One region of the Streptosporangium sp. NPDC053982 genome, then DNA from elsewhere that is predicted to be linked to it. Evidence: riboswitches for the same ligand, from Rfam matches in the RefSeq annotation. Region 1 holds a riboswitch; the other holds the start of a gene.
The links. A riboswitch is a leader RNA that binds a small molecule or an ion and turns the genes downstream of it on or off. The one in region 1 is predicted to bind S-adenosylmethionine.
Positions count from the first base shown of each region.

Region 1 (11,275 bases):
CAGGAGGAGGCGGCTCGGATGCCCGGCCCGCGCGGCATCGCGGAAGGGACGGCCGAGTCATCCGGCCCGCTCCGAGGTGTTACGGGCCGTGGGCTTCCCGGAACGGGCCTTCCGCCTTCCCCGGCGGGTTCCACGACCCCTTGAGTGGGCTTGGCGCCCGCTCCACCGGCGTGATGCCACCCATGAACGGACGCGGCGGCGGGCCGGCCTTCGGGTGCGCGTCACCGCGTCGCCGACGTGCGGCCTGGGGCGGAGGGGCTCCGGGCCGCACCCGCCGCCGACTCCCTGGCTCCCGCTCCAGCGCGCCGATCCGGGGATCGGCGCGGCGGCACGCCGTACCGAACCGCCGGGATGACGTGGCCGCACCCTGAACCGGCATGGCGGTGCGGAGCGCCCCCGTCCCGCACCGCCATGCCCTGGCGGCCGGTCCGAGAACACGGTCCGGGCCGCTGGTACTCCAGTGGGGCCCGTACACATAACGGAGGATCTCAGTCAGGGGCTCAGCCAGCGGATGGTCGGAACAATGGGCGGCGCCATGCTTCGCATAGAGCGAATACATCTTCGGTCATACCGAATGCCGAAAGGGTTGCGCGGAGAGCCGCAGGACAATCGACCGGCCCAGGTAGTCGATCACCGATCCGAGCCGAGTAACCCCGCAGCCAGCAGGAGCGGGGGCTCCCGGCCGGTTCACCCTCCGCAGGGACGCGCTCCCAGAACTCGGCACCGATCAACAGGCGACCTCCCGGGTTGACCGACTGACATCAGAATACGTTCTGATGTACATTCGAGAGGTGAGCACCAGCCAGGCCGACGCGGTGACCTTTTCCGATCTCTCACGGAATCCCCGCGCGGTCGCCGAGCGCGCGGCGCGCCTGGGGCGCGTGCGCGTCACGCATCGGGACGCCCCGGATTTCTACTTGACCGCGGCGGACCGCGAAGAAGAGCGCGAACAAACGCTGGCCACCGCGTCCCGGTTGTTCCTTGCGTTGATCAAGCATGACCCCACCGCACGCGCACTGGTCATCGCCATGCCGGAGGTCTTCCCCTGGGTTCGCCATCTGTCGGTGGACGAGCTTCGCGCCTTCACCCTGGAACTGGTCGAAGCGCTGTCCGACGCGGCTGAGCTGGATGTCGACACCACAAGCCAGGAGGTCATCGCGGGCTGGCGGGCCACCGCCAGGATCAAGGCCGACCCCGCACTCCACGCCGAAGCCCGAAAGCCCACGAGCGGCGACTTCGGCCCCGTGCGGGTTTCGGCGTGAGCCCCAAGCGCGGAGACCGGGTCACGGTGCCACCACCGGATGGTGAGTGGGATGTTCGATTCGGTACCGGTGACGCGGTCAGGGGCTGGGAAGAGCTGTGCCGCCACGCTCTGGCCAATACGCGCCGATGCTTCGAGGTACTGCGGGCCGACCCCCGTTCGCGATCCAGTCATGATCGTCAGCATCGCCTACGCGGTGATCTCGCGACTCATCGCCACAACGGCAAGGATCTGGAACAGTGGGAATTCGAAGTCACCAGCGGCGGGCGGGTGCGCTATGCCATCGATGACGACACCCGCACCGTATGGGTGATCTACGCCTCACCTCGACATCCCAAGGACACCGAGTAGTCGGCGACCGCCGGGCGAAACCAGACGTCATCGCAGGCAGTCGGCCTGATCCGAGTCGGTTCATGTCCTTGGGCCGAGTCTCCGGACCGAAGCCGGTCCCGCCCTTCCGTGAAGGTGCGAGTCCGGTTCGACCTCCGCAGGGCGTACGGACGGGTTCAGATCCTCACGTCGAGGGCCGTGAGGCCGCGGATGACGTAGCCGGGGCCCCAGGTCGGCTCGGCGGTGAGTTCCATCTTCGGGGCCCGGCGCAGCAGGGCGCCGAACGACTCGATCAGCTCGATCCGGGCGAGGGGCGCGCCGAGGCAGAAGTGGATGCCCGCGCCGAAGGAGATGTGCGGGTTGTCCACCCGGCCCACGTCGAGGCGCTCGGGGTCGGCGAAGACCTCGGGGTCGCGGTTGGCCGAGCCGAACAGCAGCGCCACCTCCGAGCCGCGCGGGATGTCGATCCCTCCCACGGTGATGTCCTCCAGCACCCAGCGCTCGAACATCTGCAGCGGGGTGTCCCAGCGCATCAGTTCCTCGATCGCGCTGGGCAGCAGGCCGTGGTCGGCGCGCAGCCGTTCCAGCTCGGCCGGGTTGCGGAACAGCGACCACCAGCCGTTGCCGGTGACGTTGACCGTGGCCTCGTGCCCGGCGTTGAGCAGCAGCACGCAGGTGCCGACCAGCTCCTCCTCGGTGAGCCGGTCGCCCTCGTCGGCCACCTGGGCGAGCGCGCTGATCAGGTCGTCGCCGGGGTCGGTACGGCGGGCACGCGCCAGCTCGACGAGGTAGGCGGAGAACTCCTCGGCCGCGCGTACGGCGGTGTGCTGGGCCTCGACCGAGGGGTTGAGTTCGTACATCCCGCAGATGTCGGCCGACCAGGGCCGCAGCAGGTGCCGGTCGGCCTCGGGCACGCCGAGCATCTCGGCGATCACGGTCACCGGGAGCGGCTCGGCCACCTCGGAGATGAGGTCGCCGCCGCCGCGTTCGGCGAACGCCTCGACCAGCTCTCCGGCGATCCGGGCGACCTTGGGGCGCAGCGTCTCGACCATGCGCGGGGTGAACGCCTTGGAGACCAGCCGGCGCAGCCGGGTGTGCACCGGCGGCTCGACGTCGAGCATCCCGGCCCTGATCACCCGCCAGAACGGGTCCTGGAACTCCGGGTCGTCCGGCCTGCCGAACTCGGCGTGGGTCGCCACGTGCAGGTAGGACCGGCCCAGCCGGCGGTCACGCAGCAGCGCGTTGACGTCGGCGTGCCGGGCGATCAGCCACTGGCCCGTCGGCTCGAAGAAGCCGACCGGCCGCTCGCGTCGCAGCTCGTCGTAGACGTCGTAAGGGTGGGCGACGAATTCCGGATTCCAAGGATCAAAGCGCACGTAGACATCGTAATGTCCCAGGTGGCCGGGCCCCAAGGCCCCGGAGATCCACGAGACATCTGTCCGCATTCCGAGACACGGAGCTTGCGGCGGGGCCGCTGTCGTCGATTATAGTCCCCGGTAGGTCATGAGTGCCAGCGACAAGCCCCGGCTAGCTGGCCGGCAACCCTCGCGTCCGCGGCGGGGTGCCCCGGGTGAGGACCTGGTCCGGCGCGAGGTGCGCCGGGCAAGCGCGGACTCCACGCATCGACGCCGTGGCTTGGGGTCCGATGACCTCCTAAGGAGCACGGGCGTGTCCACCCTGACGATCTTCGCCTCCACCGCCCCCGCCGACACCGCTTCCGGCGACGTGGCCGACCGCACCACGCGAACCGCCGCCGGAAACGCCCCGGCCGCCCCGGAAACCGCCGCCCCCGCCGCCGGAAGCACCCCGGCCGTCCCGGGAACCGCCGTACCGGGAAGCACCCTCCCCGGGACCCGCGTGCCCGAGGCCCGGCGGATCCCGGCGGTGCTCGGCGCTGACCTCGAAGTCCCGGTCCGCGGCGGCCGGCTGGTCCCCTACGCCAACTTCGACTACGCCGCCAGCGCGCCCTGTCTGGAGCCGGTGAGCGCCGCCGTCGCCGCCGCGCTCCCGGCCTACTCCAGCGTCCACCGCGGCGCCGGCTACGCCTCCCAGCTCACCACCGCCCGCTACGAGCGGGCCCGGCACACGGTCCGCGCCTTCGCCGGGGCCCGCCCGGACGACGCGGTGGTCTTCACCCGCAACACCACCGACGCCACCAACCTGCTGGCCCGCTGCCTGCCCGAGGGGACCACGGTCGTGGTCTTCGACACCGAGCACCACGCCTCGCTGCTGCCGTGGCGGCGTGCCGTACGGCTGGCGCCGCCGGCGTTCCCGGGTGAGGCGGTCCGCGCCGCGGACCGGGCGCTCGCCGAGATCGAGGGCCCCAAACTGCTGGTCGTGACCGCCGCCTCCAACGTCACCGGGGAGCTGTGGCCGATCGCCGCGCTGGCGCACATCGCCCACCGGCACGGCGCCCGCGTCCTGGTGGACGCCGCCCAGCTCGTCCCGCACCGCCCGGTCAACCTGACCGCGCTCGACCTGGACTACGTGGTCTTCTCCGGTCACAAGCTCTACGCGCCGTTCGGCACGGGCGCGCTGATCGGCCGCCCGGACTGGCTGTCCGGAGCCGAGCCGTACCTGCGCGGCGGGGGTGCGGTGCGGGCGGTCGCGGACGGCGGGGAGGCCGACTGGCACGACGACCCCGAGGCCCGCCACGAGGCCGGCACCCCGAACGTCCTCGGCGCCGTCGCCCTCGCCGCCGCCTGCGACGCGCTGACCGCGACCGGCTGGACCGCGCTGGTCCGCGAGGAGGAGCGTCTCCTCGCCCGGCTGCGTGCCGGGATCGCCGGGATCGAGGGGGTTCGTGAGCTGTCCCTGTGGGACCCCGCCCATCCCCGCGTCGGCATCGTCTCCTTCACCGTGGCCGGCCGTACCGCCCGGGAGGTCGCCGAGATACTGTCCTCCGAGTACGGCATCGGCGTCCGGGACGGCAGGTTCTGCGCCCACCCCTTCGTCCGGCACCTCCTGGACGCCCACCGCCCGGACGCCGACCGCGACCCGCGGCGGCCGGACGCCGCCGACGGCGGCTGCGACGACGGGACCGCCTCGGCCGTCCGCGCGTCGATCGGCATCGGCACCGTCGACGAGCACGTGGACCGCCTGGTGTCCGCCCTGCGGGAGATTGCCGCGCGACGCTGACGTGGGAGCATAGCCCTATGAGTGAGCGTCGCACCGAAGGGGCGTCCCGGGAGCTGCACGTGGGCATCGGGGCCGGGGCGGAGGCCGTACGGCCGGCCCCGGCTGACGGGCCGGTGGCTCCCGGCGCGCAGGGCAAGGAGCTCGCCACCGAGGACATGGTCCTCAACATCGGACCGCAGCACCCCTCCACCCACGGGGTGCTGCGGCTGCGGCTCACCCTGGACGGAGAGCTGATCAGCTCGGCCGAACCCGTCGTGGGCTACATGCACCGCGGCGCGGAGAAGCTGTTCGAGGTGCGCGACTACCGGCAGATCATCGTGCTGGCCAACCGGCACGACTGGCTGTCGGCGTTCGCCAACGAGCTGGGCGTGGTGCTCGCGGTGGAACGGATGATCGGCATGGAGACGCCGCCCCGGGCCGTCTGGACCCGCACGCTGCTGGCCGAGCTGAACCGGGTGCTCAGCCACCTGATGTTCCTCGGCTCCTACCCGCTGGAGCTCGGCGCGATCACCCCCGTCTTCTACGCGTTCCGTGAGCGCGAGACCCTCCAGGCCGTGATGGAGGAGGTCTCCGGCGGGCGGATGCACTACATGTTCAACCGGGTCGGCGGCCTGAAGGAGGAGCTGCCCGAGGGCTGGTCGGAGCGGGCGGCGCGGGCCGTCGCCGACGTGCGGCGGCGGCTGCCCGACATCGAGAACCTGATCGTGGACAACGAGATCTTCCTCGCCCGCACCCGCGGGGTGGGCGTCCTGGACCGCGAGACGATCATGCAGTACGGCGTGAGCGGCCCGATCGCCCGTGCCTCCGGCGTGGACATGGACCTGCGCCGGGACGAGCCCTACCTCGCCTACGGCGAGCTGCCGGTGCGGGTCGTCACCCGGGAGGCCGGCGACTGCCACGCCCGGTTCGAGGTGCTGCTGGAGCAGGTGAAGGTCTCCCTCGACCTGGCCGACGCCTGCCTGGAACGGCTGCGCGAGCTGCCGCCGGGGCCGATCAACCAGCGCCTGCCCAAGGTGCTCAAGGTCCCCGAGGGCCACACCTACGCCTGGACGGAGAACCCGCTCGGCCTCAACGGCTACTACCTCGTCTCACGCGGCGAGAAGACCCCGTGGCGGCTGAAGCTCCGCTCGGCCTCATACAACAACGTCCAGGTGCTGCGCGAGATGCTCCCCGGCCACCTGGTCTCCGACATGGTGGCCATCCTCGGCTCGATGTTCTTCGTGGTCGGCGACATCGACAAGTGACGCCGCCGCCGGACCCGGCGTCCGGGTCCGGCGTCCCCGGTGAAAGACGGACCCCGGAGACGGTCCGGCCGGTCACCGCTCCCCGGCCGCTCCCGGCCTCCGGACGGTCACCGGGTGGCCGACCGGCGGGAAAGGCCGGGACTCCTCAGTGCCCGGCCTCCCGGCCCTTCTCGGTGGGGTCCTTGGGCACCCGGCAGCAGTGCTCCAGGTACAGCGCCGCGCAGACCAGCACCACGCAGCCGACGAACGAGCCGCCGGCGATGAAGAAGTCACGGCGTGGCACGCCCTGTTCCAGCAGGTCCGCGGTGTAGAAGGCGAACCCGGCGAAGACGCCCGCGAAGACGGCTCCGCCGTACGCCGACGCCTGGGCCAGGGCGGCCAGGCGGGCCACCGCCATCGGCTCGACGGGTTTGGTGTCCGGCCTGCGCTCGATCCGGGCCCTGGTCATCCATCCGGTGTACGCCTCGCCGAGCGCCAGCAGGAAGACGGTCGGGATCGCCGTCCACGGCACGGTCGGCAGGGACGAGTAGAACGGCTTCAGCGCGACCCAGGTGAGGACGCCGAACACGACGATGAGCCCGACGATCACGTCGGGGCGGCTGGGCCTCACTCGGGCCTCTGCAGCGTCAGATCCGCGCGCGGCCGCACGCCCTCCTGGTCCAGCCCGGCCAGCAGGTCGGTGACCCGCCGCCCGGCCAGCGTCGCCTCCGGATCGACCCGCGACCACGGAACCAGCACGAACGCCCGCTCGTGCGCCCGGGGGTGCGGCAGCGTCAGCTCCGGGTCGCCGGAGACGACGTCCCCCACCGTGATGAGGTCGACGTCGAGGGTGCGGGCGCCCCAGCGTTCCATCCGGATCCGCCCGAAGGCGTTCTCCACGTTCTGGGCGCGTTCGAGGATCGTCCGGGGGTCCAGGGAGCTCTCGGCGATCACCACCGCGTTGAGGTACGGGCCCTGTTCGGGGCCGCCGACCGGGTCGGTCTCGTAGACCGGCGACACCGCGACGAAGGCCAGCCCCGGCGCGTCGAAGAGCGCGTCCAGCGCGCCCTGCAGGGTGTCGAAGCGGTCGCCCAGGTTGCTGCCGAGCGCCAGCACGACCTTCATCCGCGGCCCTCCCGGCTTCTCCTGATCGTCACGACCACGTCGTCGAACGGCAGCGGGATCGGCGCGGCCGGTTTGTGGACGCTCACCTCGGCCGACTCCACCGGCTCGTACGCCAGGCAGACGTCGGCCAGACGCCGGGCGAGCGTCTCGATCAGGTCTACCGGCTCGCCCTCCACGACCTTCACCAGTTCCTGGGCGAGCTCACCGTAGTGCACGGTCCTCGTCAGGTCGTCCGCTGCCGCCGCGGGGGCGGTGTCGAGGAAGAGCGTGACGTCCACGACGAACTCCTGACCCAGCTCCCGCTCGGCCGCGAGCACGCCGTGCCGTCCTCTCGCCCGCAACCCCCGCACGCTGATCCGGTCGGTGCCTGTCGGATCTGTCACGCCGCCTCGTCCTCCTCCTCGTCGTCGTCGCTCTGCAGCACGGGCGAACCGTGGTGCAGCCAGAGCCTCCAGCCCTCGGCCGTCCTGACGAAGGTGTTGCTCGCCACCACCTTGCCCGCGGCGAAGCTGGAATCACCTTCGTCGCCCGCGGTGAGGATGTTCTCCTCGCAGGTGAGGATGGCGACGTCGCCCATGACCATCACCCGGACGTCGGTCAGCACGAACTGGATGTAGGGGGTGTTGGCCATGAGCAGCGCCCAGGAGCGCAGCACCTCCGGGCGGCCCGACACGATCGGCCACCCGGGATGCACGCAGCTCACCTGCCGGCCGTCCATGTCCTCGGCCCAGATCTCGGTCATCCGGTCGAGGTCGGCGTTCTCGATCGCGGTGTAGAACGACTGGTTGACCGTCTCGACGGCGGTGGTGTCGACGCTCATGCTCTCGCTCCCTGGACGGCTGCGGCGATGCGGACGGCGTCCGCGTTCGGGCGTACGTTGTGCACCCGCACACACCACGCCCCCTGCCGGGCGACGATGGCCGTCACGGCGAGCGTGGCGTCGTCGCTGCGGTCGAAGGGCCGTGGCGTACCGTCCGGATCGGCGAGCAGCCTTCCCAGGAAACGCTTCCGGGACGCTCCGATGAGCAGTGGGTAGCCGAGCGTGGCGAGCCGGTCGAGCCCGCCGAGCACGGCCCAGTTGTGCTCGGCGTTCTTGGAGAAACCCAGTCCCGGGTCGAGCACGATCTGCTCCTCGGCGACGCCTTCGGCCAGCACCGAGGCCACCCGCTTGGCCAGTTCCTCGCGTACCTCGGTCACGACGTCGCCGTAGACCGCGCGGTCGTTCATCGCGTGGCTGTGGCCGCGCCAGTGCATGACCACGTACGCAACGCCGGTCGCGGCGACGACCCTCGGCATCTCCGGATCGGCCAGCCCGCCGCTGACGTCGTTGACCAGCACGGCCCCGGCGTCCACCGCGGCGCGGGCGACCTCGGCCCGCATGGTGTCGACGCTGACCGTGACGCCCGCGCGGCTGAGCTCCCGGATGACCGGCTCGACCCGGGCCAGCTCCTCGTCGAGCGGCACGCGCGCCGCGCCGGGCCTGGTGGACTCCCCTCCCACATCGACGATGTCGGCGCCCTGCTCGACCAGCTCGAGACCGTGCCGTACGGCGACCTTCGGGTCGAACCAGCGGCCGCCGTCGGAGAACGAGTCGGGGGTCACGTTGACCACGCCCATCACCAGGCACCGGCCGCGACCGGGCACCCCCGGCACCTTCCACGTAGTCATGCCGACAAGCCTAGGCGTTCCCCATGCTTCGCCCATATCGTGGGTCCGGCTTGCGAGAGGACGGGTCCGTTCCGGCCGGTCGGGGGGACGGGCGGCGCCGGGACGGCGCACGGAGCGGTGGACGGCACTTCTCGCGATCATCTCCCGCGTGGGTCGCCTTTCCCGGCCAGCCGATCGAGGAAGCGCTCGGAACAGGAACTCGGAGCATGCCGGACGGCCGGCAAGTGTGGCGATACTAACCCGATCCGGGGAGGCCCGACAGGTCTTTCCGCCCGGCCCGTACGGCGAAGCCCCGCCGGAACCGCGAGAGCGGCGCCGGCGGGGCTTCGAGGGCCGGGCCCGGTGGACGGGCGGCCCGATGGGTCCAGTGGGTCCGACGGACTCAGCGGATGATGAGCGCCATCGCCTCGGCGCGGGTCTTCTCACTGTTGCGGAAGTCGCCGCGCACCGCCGAGGTGATCGTCTTCGCTCCGGGCTTGCGGACCCCGCGCATGGTCATGCACAGGTGCTCGCACTCGATCACGACGATGACCCCCCGGGGCTCCAGCACCCGCATGAGCGCGTCGGCGATCTGGGAGGTCATCCGCTCCTGCACCTGCGGGCGGCGGGCGTACACGTCGACCAGCCTGGCCAGCTTGGACAGGCCGGTGACCTGCCCCTTCTGGTTGGGGATGTAACCGACGTGGGCGACGCCGTGGAACGGCACCAGATGGTGCTCGCAGGTGGAGTACACCTCGATGTCCCTGACGAGCACCATCTCGTCGTGGTCGACGTCGAAGACCGTGGTCAGCACGTCCTCCGGCGTCTGCCGCAGCCCGGCGAACTGCTCGGCGTAGGCGCGGGCGACCCGGGCCGGGGTCTCCTGAAGGCCGTCCCGGTCCGGGTCCTCACCGATCGCGATGAGGATCTCCCGGACGGCCTTCTCGATCCTGGCCGAGTCGATGCTCGCCGACTGTTCGGGCTCCACGCTCAGCTACCGTCCCTCGGGGCGGTGTCCGGGTAGGCGCCCGAGGTGCCCGCCGGGAGCGCGCCGTTACCGGACTGCTCCTTGGGAGTGAGGATCGGCGGGCGGTTGGACGGCAGCCGCTTGCCGTAACCGGAATAGGAGGGACGCTTCTCCCTGACGACCACCGGGGCGAAGATCTGGAGGACCTGCTCCCGGGAGAGGGTCTCCTTCTCCATCAGCTCCAGCACGAGGTTGTCGAGCACGTCGCGGTACTCGACGAGGATCTCCCACGCCTGGTCGTGCCCGGACTCGATGAGGCGGCGGACCTCCTCGTCGATCGCCGAGGCGATCTTCTCGGAGTAGTCGCGCTCGTGACCCATCTCACGGCCCAGGAAGACCTCGGCCTGGCCGCTGCCGAACTTGCGGGCGCCGAGCTGCTCGCTCATGCCGTACTCGGTGACCATGCGCCGGGCGATGGAGGTGGCCTTCTCGATGTCGTTGGAGGCGCCGGTGGTGGGCTCGTGGAACACGAGCTCCTCCGCCGTGCGGCCGCCCAGCAGCATCGCGAGCTGGTCCATCATCTCCGAGCGGGTCGCGAGGAACTTGTCCTCCATGGGCAGCGTCATCGTGTAACCGAGGGCGCGGCCGCGGGACAGGATCGTGATCTTGTGGACCGGGTCGGAGTTGGGCAGCGCGTGCGCGACCAGGGCGTGACCGCCCTCGTGGTACGCGATGATCTTCTTCTCCTGGTCCGACATGACCCGGGACTTGCGCTCGGGGCCGGCCATGACGCGGTCGATGGCCTCCTCGAGGGTCTCCATCGTGATCAGCTTCTGGTCGGCGCGGGCGGTGAGCAGCGCCGCCTCGTTGATGACGTTGGCCAGGTCGGCGCCGGTGAAGCCGGGGGTACGGCGGGCGATGACATCGAGGTCGACGCCCTCGGCGAACGGCTTGCCGCGGCCGTGGACCCTGAGGATGCCCTTGCGGCCCTCCAGGTCCGGGCGGTCGACGGTGACCTGGCGGTCGAACCGGCCGGGACGCAGCAGCGCCGGGTCGAGGATGTCGGGCCGGTTGGTCGCGGCGATGAGGATCACGCCGCCCTTGACGTCGAAGCCGTCCATCTCGACGAGGAGCTGGTTCAGCGTCTGCTCGCGCTCGTCGTGACCGCCGCCGAGACCGGCGCCGCGGTGACGGCCCACCGCGTCGATCTCGTCGATGAAGATGATCGCCGGGGCGTTCGCCTTGGCCTGCTCGAACAGGTCGCGCACCCGGGAGGCGCCGACGCCGACGAACATCTCGACGAAGTCGGAACCGGAGATCGAGTAGAACGGCACCCCGGCCTCACCGGCGACCGCCCTGGCGAGCAGGGTCTTGCCGGTTCCGGGCGGGCCGTACAGCAGGACGCCCTTGGGGATCTTGGCGCCGATCGCCTGGAACTTGGCCGGGGCCTGCAGGAACTCCTTGATCTCCTGGAGCTCCTCGATGGCCTCGTCCGCGCCGGCGACGTCGGAGAAGGTGGTCTTGGGGGTGTCCTTGGTGATGAGCTTGGCCTTCGACTTGCCGAAGTTCATCACCCGCGAGCCG
Region 1 covers NZ_JBVJKQ010000002.1:407,631-418,905, reverse strand. Annotated here, with positions in the region: gene ACZ6W9_RS04710 (hypothetical protein) at 792-1,262, shown strand; gene ACZ6W9_RS04705 (hypothetical protein) at 1,259-1,612, shown strand; gene ACZ6W9_RS04700 (cytochrome P450) at 1,768-2,967, opposite strand; SAM riboswitch class IV at 3,091-3,206, shown strand; gene ACZ6W9_RS04695 (aminotransferase class V-fold PLP-dependent enzyme) at 3,449-4,729, shown strand; gene ACZ6W9_RS04690 (NADH-quinone oxidoreductase subunit D) at 4,747-5,973, shown strand; gene ACZ6W9_RS04685 (DUF3180 domain-containing protein) at 6,119-6,583, opposite strand; gene folK (2-amino-4-hydroxy-6-hydroxymethyldihydropteridine diphosphokinase) at 6,580-7,077, opposite strand; gene folB (dihydroneopterin aldolase) at 7,074-7,460, opposite strand; gene ACZ6W9_RS04670 (nuclear transport factor 2 family protein) at 7,457-7,897, opposite strand; gene folP (dihydropteroate synthase) at 7,894-8,745, opposite strand; gene folE (GTP cyclohydrolase I FolE) at 9,128-9,712, opposite strand; gene ftsH (ATP-dependent zinc metalloprotease FtsH) at 9,715-11,275, opposite strand, start outside.

Region 2 (11,275 bases), on a different contig from region 1:
ACCTGCAGAGGTGGAACGGCCGGAGCTGGGTCGTCGTGGCGAGCGACACCGGTCCGGCCGCCGACAAGTCGATCTCCTATCTCGGCGCGGCCGGCCGCTACCGCTACCGGGTGAACGCCCGCACCGGTTCCGGCCCCTACACGCTGGGCTACACGAACACCGCCCCGCTTCCGCCGGCGGTCCCGGTGACGCCGGGAACCCCGGACACCCCGGGCGCCCCGGCTCCCGGAACCCCGGCTCCGGGCGTCACGGCAGCTCCGGAGACCCCGACCGCTTCGGGAACCCCGAGCGCCCCGGAGACCGCTGAGGCCGTACGCGGCTGTCACGGAGGCGCCGCGCCGTCCACGCGGTCCGGCGGGGAGCCGGCGGCCGGCGGGCTCGCCCAGCCGGAACCGGAGTGCGCCTGCCCGTGCTACCGGACCACGACCCCGGGGACGCTCGCCCTGGGCCGCTCCGCCTACCTGCCGAGCGGCGGCTACTACCGGACGACGGCGACCGAGGTCCATCTGGCGTGCCTGGACGGCCCCGACGGCAGCGACTTCGACCTCTACCTGCAGAGGTGGAACGGCCGGAGCTGGGTCACCGTGGCGAGTGAGACCGGTCCGAACCCCGACGAGACGCTCCGCTACCAGGGACCGGCCGGCCGCTACCGCTACCGGGTGACCGCCGCGAGCGGCTCCGGCGGCTACACGCTGGGCTACCAGCACGACCTGCCCTGAAGGACGGACCCCCGGGAGGTCGTATGTTCCACGGTCGCGCCGTAGCCGCCGGATGTGCCCTCTTCTCCGCCGCCGTGCTCGCCGCCGTCACGCCCTCGGCGGTCCGGGCGGAGCCCGAGCCCCTGGCCGCCGTCCGGGACGCCCCGGTCGTACGGTTCCCGGCGGCGCGGCCCGAGCGCGGAGCCCTCGCGGGTCTCCCCGCGGCGCGGCCCGGCCGCGGAGCCCGCGTGCGCCCCGCCGCGGTCCGGTCTCGGCACGACTCCACGGAGCGCGGAGGGCGGGCGCGGCAGGCCGGGCGGGCGGGCCTGCCGTACAACGCGCCGCCGCCGGGCATGCTCCAGGCCCTCCAGCGCGACCTCGGCCTCAGCGCCGAGCAGGCCCAGGCCCGGCTGCTCAACGAGATCCGCCTGGCTCCGGTCGAGGCGAGACTGCGGGTGGCGCTCGGCGACCGCTTCGGCGGCTCGTGGTTCCAGGGAACCGTCGCGCAGAACCTCGTGGTGGCCACCACCGACCCCGACGACATCCCCAAAATCGTCGCCCAGGGCGCTCATGCCGAGGTCGTCGAGCACTCGCTGGTCGAACTCGGCGCGGTCAAGGACAAGCTCGACGCCGCGCTGCCCGCCCGCCCGACGGGCGGGGGGAGCGTGCGCTACGTCGACGTGCGGAACAACAAGGTCGTCGTGCTGTCCGAGGAGCCGGTGCAGACCGAGGCCGTCATCAGGGACATCGGCGTGGACGGCAGGACGATCGTGGTGGTGCCGTCCACCGAGCGTCCCCGGCCGCTCTACGACCTGGTGGGGGGCAGCCCCTTCTACGTCGGGGTCTCTCTGCGCTGCACGGTCGGCTTCTCCGTGCTCCACGGCGGCGCGGGCGGCTTCGTCAGCGCCGGCCACTGCGGCAAGGTGGGAGAGAAGACCAACGGCTACAACCGGGTGCCCCAGGGCGTCTTCCGGGGGTCGGTGTTCCCGTCGAGCGACTTCTCCTGGATCCAGGTCAACGACGACTGGACGCCCAAGCCTACGGTGGGCAACGCCGACGGCGGCGTCCTGCCCATCGCCGGGGACCGGCCGGCCATCGAGGGGGCGTCGGTGTGCCGGTCCGGCTCCACCTCCGACTGGTACTGCGGTCTCATCCTGCAGCGCGACGTCAGCGTCTCCTATCCGCAGGGGAACGTCTTCGGGCTGACCCGCACCAGCGTCTGCGCCGACCGGGGCGACTCCGGCGGCCCGTTCGTCTCGGTGGACCAGGCCCAGGGGGTGCTCTCCGGCGGCTCCGGCTCCTGTTTCCCGGGCTCCGGGTTCAGCTACTTCCAGCCGGTCGCAAAGATCCTCTCGACGTACGGCCTGACCCTGCTGACCGTCGACGGCACCCTGCGGCCGACCACGGGCACCTGCACCGGCTATCCCGCCTCCGCCCAGAGCATCCTGAAGGAGGGGCAGGCCGCCTACCGGCCCGTGAACCCCCGGAACCGGGCGAGGAGCGGCTACTACCGGTCGAGGACCGCCGGGACCCACTACGGCTGCGTGAACTCCAACGACGGCACCGACGTCGACCTGTACCTGGAGAAGTGGGCGGCCGGCTCCGGCTGGCGGACCGTCGCCTCCTCGGTCAGCCCGTACCCCTTCGAGACGATCACCTATGAGGGCACGCCCGGCTACTACCGCTACCGGGTGGTCGCCGTGGCGGGCGGCGGGCCCTTCCTCCTGGGGTACCGTCACCCGTGACGGGCCTTTTCACCGTCCGTCGTCCGGGGAATGACACGCGTCGTCTCGCACAGTGAGACATCTGGTCAGAACGCCCGGCGGCCGGGGTAAAGTGCGAGAGACCCGTTCATCGGGTCCACAACTTCATATTGCTCATCCAGAGGGGTGGAGGGACCGGCCCTGCGAAGCCCCGGCAACCCTCCCGGTTCAAACTCGCGACATGGCGGGGTCGGCCGGGACAGGTGCCAATTCCGGTCCGTGGCCAGGGTGGTCGCGGACGAAGATGAGGGAAAGGCCTCGCTTCATGGCGCTCGCAGAAACACGGATCCCCACCTCCGCCCCCGTCTCCGCCGGCACCGCGCCCGACGGCCGCTTCGGCCCCGCCGTGGCCCTCTCCTGCCGGGAGTGCGGCACCCGCTACGACCTCGGCCCGAGCTTCGCCTGTATCGAGTGTTTCGGCCCCCTGGAGATCGCCTACGACTTCGGGCGCGTCACGCGCGAGCAGATCGCCGCCGGCCCGGCGAACATCTGGCGCTACCGCGCGCTGCTGCCCGTCCCGGAGAACGTCGCCGCCCGGCCCAACACGGAGCCCGGCTGGACCAGGCTGGTCGACGCGGGCAACCTCGCCCGCGAGCTGGGCCTGCGCTCGCTGCACGTGAAGGACGACTCGGGCAACCCGACGCACTCGTTCAAGGACCGCGTGGTGGCCATCGCCGTCGAGGCGGCCCGCAACTTCGGCTTCCACACCCTGTCGTGCTCCTCCACCGGCAACCTCGCCGGCGCGGTGACCTCGGCCGCCGCCCGCGCCGGGTTGGACGCCTGCGTGTTCATCCCCGCCGACCTGGAGCAGGCCAAGATCGTCATGGCCTCGGTGTACGGCGGGAAGCTCGTCGGCATCGAGGGCACCTACGACGACGTCAACCGGTTCTGCTCGGAGCTCATCGGCGACGAGCTGGGTGAGCGGTGGGGCTTCGTCAACGTCAACCTGCGCCCGTACTACGCCGAGGGCTCCAAGACCCTGGCGTACGAGATCGCCGAGCAGCTCGGCTGGCGACTCCCCGACCAGATCGTCGTCCCGGTGGCGTCCGGCTCCCAACTCACGAAGATCGACAAGGGGTTCAAGGAGCTGATCGCGCTCGGGCTCGTCGAGGAGAAGCCCTATCGGATCTTCGCCGCGCAGGCCGAGGGCTGCTCGCCGGTCTCGGCCGCCTACAAGGCGGGTCACGATGTGATCCGCCCGGTACGGCCGGACACGATCGCCAAGTCGCTGGCCATCGGCAACCCGGCCGACGGCCCCTACGTGCTGGACATCGCCCGGCGCACCGGCGGCGCGGTGGAGGACGTCACGGACGCCGAGATCGTCGCCGCGATCAGGCTGCTGGCCAGGACCGAGGGCATCTTCGCCGAGACCGCGGGCGGCGTCACGGTCGGCGTGCTGCGCAAGCTGGCCGCCGAGGGGCGGCTCGACCCCGACGCCGAGACCGTGGTGCTCAACACCGGTGACGGCCTGAAGACCCTCGACGCGGTGGCGGGCGAGGCCCGTCCCACCGCGGTCATCCGCCCCTCGCTTGACGAATTCCGCTCGGTCATCGCCTGAAATCACCGGAAAGGTGCTTAATAATGAGTGTCTCTGTACGGATTCCGACAATTCTCCGGACGTACACCGGTGGTGCGGCCGAGGTGAACGCCGAGGGTGAGACCCTCCGCGAGGTGCTGCGGAAACTCGACGCCGACTTCCCCGGGATCGGCGCCCGGATTCTCGACGACTCCGGCAAGATTCGCAGGTTCGTCAACGTCTATGTCGGCGATGAGGACGTCCGCTTCGCCGACAACCTGGACACCGCGACGCCGTCCGGCGTCCAGATCTCCATCATCCCGGCGGTCGCCGGGGGCTGACCCCGTCGTCCCCGCGCTCCGGGCCGCCGTCCCGTACGGCGCCCGCCGACGCCCGCTCCGGCCTGGCCGGGGCGGGTGTCGCGCTTTCGGGAGGATGTCCATATCGGCGCTTGTTGAAATAATGCAATATTTGATCAGCGGGCCCGATGGCAAAACTATGTTCTCGTGCTGCATTCGTACGTAAAGCGGCAGTTTGCTGGTTGACTCTGTTGCCCTACGGCGTACCACAGGTATGGTCGAGAACGATCGACGCAGGCGATGTGTCCGCCTCGGAGATTGAGGACGTCGCGAGAGGAATGGGCGATGTCCTCAAGTCCAGTAAGAGGAGTCGGAAGTGGCGCAAGGCACCGTCAAATGGTTCAACGCGGACAAGGGCTACGGCTTCATCGCGGTAGACGGTGGTAAGGATGTGTTCGTCCATTACTCCGCGATCATGATGGACGGCTATCGCGCACTCGAACAGGGCCAGCGGGTCGAGTTCGAGATCACCCAGGGGCAGAAAGGCCCGCAGGCGGAGTCCGTGAGGGCCGTCTGAGGCAGCCGTCCCCCCGGACGCGCAAAAGGGGCGCGCCGGACGGACCCCCGTGGCAGCGCAGTCCACGCGGGCCCTCGGCGCGCCGGCCCGGTCCACCGTGTCCCCTCGGAGGGCCGGGCCCTCGCCGTACCGGGGTCTCTCCGTGCCGGAGGCCCGAATCCGCCGGGACACGGCGGCCGGGATCCGGTCGCGCGGGGCGGTGGCCGGGGGCGAGACCGTGCGGGGCGTCCGCCGTAACGGGTCGTCGCGGGAGGCCGTCACCTCCCGGGCAGGTCAACGCGACGTCGCTTGCACTCGACAGGGTAGAGTGCTAAATAGTTTGTTGGCACTCACCGAGGGCGAGTGCCAACCCTGGATCGGGACGATGGGATCCGCCGAACGGAGTCGCGGATCCGAATGCCGTCGCGGGCGTCGGCTCGATCCGGTGCAAGCCACCCTGTGTTCGGGAGGTCTAGCCGTATGGCAGCCAAGATGATCGCGTTTGACGAGGACGCCCGGCGCGGTCTCGAGCGTGGTATGAACCAGCTCGCGGACGCCGTCAAGGTGACCCTGGGCCCGAAGGGCCGCAACGTCGTCCTGGAGAAGAAGTGGGGCGCCCCCACGATCACCAACGACGGTGTGTCCATCGCCAAGGAGATCGAGCTCGAGGACCCGTGGGAGAAGATCGGGGCCGAGCTCGTCAAGGAAGTCGCCAAGAAGACCGACGACGTCGCCGGTGACGGCACCACCACCGCCACCGTCCTCGCGCAGGCCCTGGTTCGCGAGGGTCTCCGCAACGTGGCCGCCGGCGCCAACCCGATGGGCCTGAAGAAGGGCATCGAGGCCTCCGTCGAGCGTGTCTCCGAGGAACTGCTCAAGCTCGCCAAGGACGTGGAGACGAAGGCGCAGATCGCCTCCACGGCCTCCATCTCCGCGGGCGACCCGCAGATCGGCGAGATGATCGCCGAGGCGATGGACAAGGTCGGCAAGGAAGGCGTCATCACCGTCGAGGAGAGCAACACCTTCGGCCTGGAGCTTGAGCTCACCGAGGGCATGCGCTTCGACAAGGGCTACATCTCGCCCTACTTCGTCACCGACCCGGAGCGTATGGAGGCCGTCCTCGACGACCCGTACATCCTCGTCGTCAACTCGAAGATCTCCGCGAACAAGGACCTCCTTCCCGTCCTCGACAAGGTCGTGCAGTCCGGCAAGCCGCTGCTGCTGATCTCCGAGGACGTCGAGGCCGAGGCCCTGGCGACCCTGGTCGTCAACAAGATCCGCGGTCTGTTCCGCTCGGTGGCCGTCAAGGCCCCCGGCTTCGGCGACCGCCGCAAGGCCATGCTGGGCGACATCGCCATCCTGACCGGCGCCCAGGTCATCAGCGAGGACATCGGCCTCAAGCTGGAGTCCACCACGCTCGACCAGCTCGGCCGGGCCCGCCAGGTCATCGTCACCAAGGACGAGACCACCATCGTCGACGGCGCCGGCGACGCCGAGCAGATCGCCGGCCGGGTCAACCAGATCCGCGCCGAGATCGAGAACACCGACTCCGACTACGACCGCGAGAAGCTCCAGGAGCGTCTCGCCAAGCTGGCCGGCGGCGTGGCCGTCATCAAGGCCGGCGCGGCGACCGAGGTCGAGCTCAAGGAGCGCAAGCACCGCATCGAGGACGCCGTCCGCAACGCGAAGGCGGCCGTCGAGGAGGGCATCGTCCCCGGCGGTGGCGTGGCGCTGCTGCAGGCGGGCGCCAAGGCGTTCGACAAGCTGGAGCTGACCGGCGACGAGGCCACCGGTGCCGCGATCGTCCGCAAGGCCCTGGAGGAGCCGCTGAAGCAGATCGCCGTCAACGCCGGCCTCGAGGGCGGCGTCGTGGTGGAGAAGGTGCGCAACCTCACCCCGGGTGAGGGCCTGAACGCCGCCACCGGCGAGTACGTCAACATGTTCGAGGCGGGCATCCTCGACCCGGCCAAGGTGACGCGTTCCGCGCTGCAGAACGCGGCGTCCATCGCGGCGCTGTTCCTCACCACCGAGGCCGTCATCGCCGAGAAGCCGGAGAAGACCCCGGCCGCTCCCGCGATGCCGGGCGGCGGCGACATGGACTTCTAGTCCATCGCCCCACGCGAACGAGAAAGGCGGCCCCGGATCCCCGGGGCCGCCTTTCCGCTTCTCTGCTTTCCCGCGACCCTTCCGCGCGCCTTCCGCGCGCCTTTCGCGGGCCGTGTCACGGCCGGGCCGACGCCGTACGCCACCCGGTCGCGGAGGGCGGGCGGCGTCAGCGCAGCCGGGCGGGCAGGTCGCGGGCGTGCAGGACGGTCAGAGAGGTGACCGCGCGGGTGAGGACCACGTAGAGACGGGCCAGGCCGCGCGGCTCGGCGTCCACGATGTCGGCCGGCTCGGTCACGATCACGTGGTCGTACTCCAGGCCCTTGGCCAGGGACGCCGGCACCACCAGCAGGCGGTGCTCCTCGACGGAGTCGGGGCCCAGCACCCGGTGGTCCAGGCCGGCCAGTGACGCCGACGCGGCCGCGACCGAGGCGTCCGGGACGATCACGCCGATCGACCCCTCCCGCGCCAGGACCTCCCGCACCGCCTCCGGCAGGGACGCGGCGAGGTCGGGCACCCGCCGTACCGTCAGGGAGCCCGCGCCGGGCCGCAGCGAACGGGGCGCGGCCAGGCCGGGGGCGACGTCGGGCAGCAGCCGGGCGGCGTAGTCGAGGACCTCGCGCGGCACGCGGAAACCGAGGGTCAGCTCGGTGACGGCGCCGCTCTCGAAGCCCAGGTGCGTGAGGACCTCCGTCCACGAGCGGGCCGACCAGGGGGTGGTGCCCTGCGCCAGGTCGCCGAGTACGGTGGCCGACCCGGTACGGCACCGCCGCCCGAGCGCCCGCAGCTGCATCGCCGACAGGTCCTGGGCCTCGTCCACCACCAGGTGCCCCAGGACGGGCGTCCGCTCGATCAGGTCGGCCAGCTCGTCCATCAGCGCGCCGTCGGCCGCCGACCACTTCGCCGACCGGTACGACTTGGCCGGCTTGGCCCACAGCAGCAGGGCCTGCTCGTCGGCGGTGAGATCGTCCTTCGCGGCGGCGGCCAGGAAATCGGGGTCGCTGAACAGCCGGTGGAGCACCTGCTGCGGGGTCAGCTTGGGCCACACGGCGTCCACGAGCTGCTTGACCGGCTTGGAGCGGGCCACGGCGTCCTGCACCCGGTCGTCGGGGGACTCGCCGCGCTGCTCCATCCGGACCAGCACCGTGTGGGCCAGCCGCTGGGCGAGGGCCGCGCGGCCGGGGCCGTAGCGGGTGGTGCCGCGCAGCGAGGCGACGATCTCGCGGACCTCGTGGTCGGCGACCCGGTAGCGGTTGACGCCCTTGGTGAACAGCAGTCCCTCGGCCGGCTTGACGACGTGCGCCCACAGGGCGCGGCGCAGCACCGGCGCCATCCGTGCGTCGCCCTTGATCGTCCCGACGGCCGGGTCCTCCGGTGCGGCGTACTCGCCGAGGATCCCCGCGACGGTGGTCTGGTCGACCTTGACCTCGCCCAGCGCGGGCAGCACCGAGGAGATGTAGGCGAGGAAGGCGCGGTTGGGCCCGACGATCATCACGCCGGACCTGGCGAGCTTCTCCCGGTGGGTGAACAGCAGGTACGCGGCACGGTGCAGGCCGACGGCGGTCTTCCCGGTGCCCGGCGCCCCCTGGACGCACACCGTGCCGCCCAGGTCGGACCGGACGATCTCGTCCTGGTCGGGCTGGATGGTCGCGACGATGTCGCGCATCGGGCCGGAGCGGGGACGCTCGATCTCCTCGGTGAGGATCCTGCTCTCCATGAGCGTGCCGCCCCCGGTGAGCGGCTCGTCCTCGTAGGCGGTCAGGTCACCGCCGTGGTAGCCGAACCGGCGGCGCAGTTCCACGCCCATCGGGTCGGCCGGAGTGGCCTGGTAGAACGCCCGCGAGACCGGAGCCCGCCAGTCGATCACCAGGGGACGGCTGCGCTCGTCGTGGACGTGCCGGCGCCCCACGTAGACGGTGCCGGGGAGGTCGTCGCCGCCGGTGCGGTCGAGGCGGCCGAAGAACAGGGGGGTGCCCGAGTGGTCGGCCAGCGCCGCGACGCGCTGGTCCAGCAGCGCCTGGAGGACCTGCTGGGAGACCCAGTCGCCGGCGGCGTCGGAGGACAGGGACTGGGCGTGCTCGCGCATCGCGCGCAGCGCCGCCCGGGAGACGGCCAGGTGGCGGCGCTCGGCGTCGAGGACCGTCGCGGCGTCCGCGCCGTCGGCGCCGGCTCCGGGGCCGGACTCGTCGGGGTGGCCGGATCGGCCGGATCGGCCGGATCGGCCGGATCGGCCGGGGTCGTCGGGGCCGTCGGCTATGTCGGGGGCCAACTGGTGCGCGGGCATACGGAAACGCCTCCCATGCGGTCAACGGAGGTGGTCAGGCAGCGAACCGAACAGCTTAGCCCCGGGTTCCGGACGTCTCAAAGCGATTAACGCGCGACTGGGACCCGGCGCGGTGGGTATCGCGACGGTCGTGCCGATCGTCGGAGCCGGAATCCCAGCCTCCGTACGGACCGGCGGGACGGAGGACCGCATGGGGGGTGTCCAGAGGAACGTTCCAATTCCCTCGGTAATCCCTTTTGCACCCTCCGTCACACTACTCGAAAATCGCAAAAAAGGGGAGCAAATCTGGTGACTCCCGCAGATCATGGGGGTATGTCGCCAATGGCCACCGGCGGCCTTGTCGAGGGGGTGGTGTGGTTGCCGAAGACTCGCGGTATCTCGTGGACCTGACCGGTCGATGGACCGGTACATGTGAGGGCGTGCTCGCCTGGCGGTGTCACTCGCCGGCGAGCACGTCGTCAGCGTCGATGATCTGGTAGGCGTATCCCTGCTCGGCCAGGAACCGCTGACGGTGGGCGGCGAAGTCCTGGTCGACGGTGTCCCGGCTGACCACCGAGTAGAAGCGGGCGCCGCCCCCGTCCGACTTGGGACGCAGCACCCGGCCCAGCCGCTGGGCCTCCTCCTGGCGCGAGCCGAAGGTGCCCGACACCTGGATGGCCACCGCGGCCTCCGGGAGGTCGATGGAGAAGTTCGCGACCTTCGACACCACCAGGACCTGGATCTCCCGGTCGCGGAACGCCTGGAAGAGCCGCTCCCGCTCCTTGACCTTCGTCTCACCCTTGATCACCGGGGCGCCCAGGTGCTCGCCCAGCTCGTCGAGCTGGTCGATGTACTGGCCGATGACCAGCACCTGCTCATCCGGATGCCGCCGGACCAGCGCCTCGGAGACCCGCAGCTTCGCCGGCGTGGTCGCGCAGAACCGGTAGCGCTCCTCGGCCTCGGCCATCGCGTACGCGAGCCGCTCCGACTCGCTCAGCGTCACCCGCACCTCGACGCAGTCGGCCGGGGCGATCCATCCCTGGTTCTCCATCTCCTTCCACGGCGCGTCGTAGCGCTTGGGACCGATCAGGGAGAACACGTCGCCCTCCCGGCCGTCCTCCCGCACGAGCGTCGCGGTCAGGCCGACCCGCCGCCGGGCCTGCAGGTCGGCGGTCATCCGGAAGATCGGCGCGGGCAGCAGGTGCACCTCGTCGTAGACGATCAGACCCCAGTCGCGGGCGTCGAACAGCTCCAGGTGGCGGTAGACGCCCTGCCTGCGGGTGGTCATCACCTGGTAGGTGGCGATGGTGACCGGCCGGATCTCCTTCTTCGTGCCGGTGTACTCGCCGATCTCGTCCTCGGTCAGCGAGGTCCGCCGGATCAGCTCCTGCTTCCACTGGTGCGCCGAGACCGTGTTCGTCACCAGGATCAGCGTCGTCGCCTGGGCCTGCGCCATCGCCGCCGCACCCACGATCGTCTTGCCCGCGCCGCAGGGGAGCACCACCACGCCCGACCCGCCGTGCCAGAACGCCTCGGCGGCCTCACGCTGGTAGCCGCGCAGGGTCCAGCCGTCCTCGGCCAGGCTGATCGGGTGACGCTCTCCGTCGACGTACCCGGCGAGGTCCTCGGCCGGCCAGCCCAGCTTGAGGAGATGCTGCTTGATGTTGCCGCGTTCGCTGGGGTGGACCGCCACGACGTCGTCGCCCAGCCGCTCGCCCAGCAGTGGCTGGATCTTCCGGGAGCGCAGCACCTCCTCCAGCACGGCGCGGTCGGTGCTGGTCAGCACCAGCCCGTGGACCGGGTGCTTCTCCAGGCGCAGCCTGCCGTAGCGCGACATGGTCTCGGCCACGTCCACCAGCAGCGCGTGCGGGACGGGGTAGCGGCTGTAGCCGATCAGCGCGTCGATCACCTGCTCGGCGTCGTGCCCGGCGGCCCGCGCGTTCCACAGCGCCAGCGGGGTCACCCGGTAGGTGTGCACGTGCTCGGGGGCGCGTTCGAGCTCGGCGAACGGCGCGATCGCCTTGCGGCACTCGTCGGCCCGCTCGTGCTCGACCTCCAGCAGCAGGGTTTTGTCCGA
Region 2 covers NZ_JBVJKQ010000013.1:23,088-34,362, forward strand. Annotated here, with positions in the region: gene ACZ6W9_RS23990 (trypsin-like serine protease) at 1-719, shown strand, start outside; gene ACZ6W9_RS23995 (S1 family peptidase) at 743-2,443, shown strand; SAM riboswitch class I at 2,573-2,712, shown strand; gene thrC (threonine synthase) at 2,727-4,019, shown strand; gene ACZ6W9_RS24005 (MoaD/ThiS family protein) at 4,043-4,318, shown strand; gene ACZ6W9_RS24010 (cold-shock protein) at 4,653-4,853, shown strand; gene groL (chaperonin GroEL) at 5,313-6,938, shown strand; gene ACZ6W9_RS24020 (HelD family protein) at 7,105-9,219, opposite strand; gene ACZ6W9_RS24025 (DNA repair helicase XPB) at 9,656-11,275, opposite strand, start outside.
Region 2: it holds a riboswitch for S-adenosylmethionine, as region 1 does, so the genes downstream of both, thrC (threonine synthase) here and ACZ6W9_RS04695 (aminotransferase class V-fold PLP-dependent enzyme) in region 1, are expected to answer to the same signal.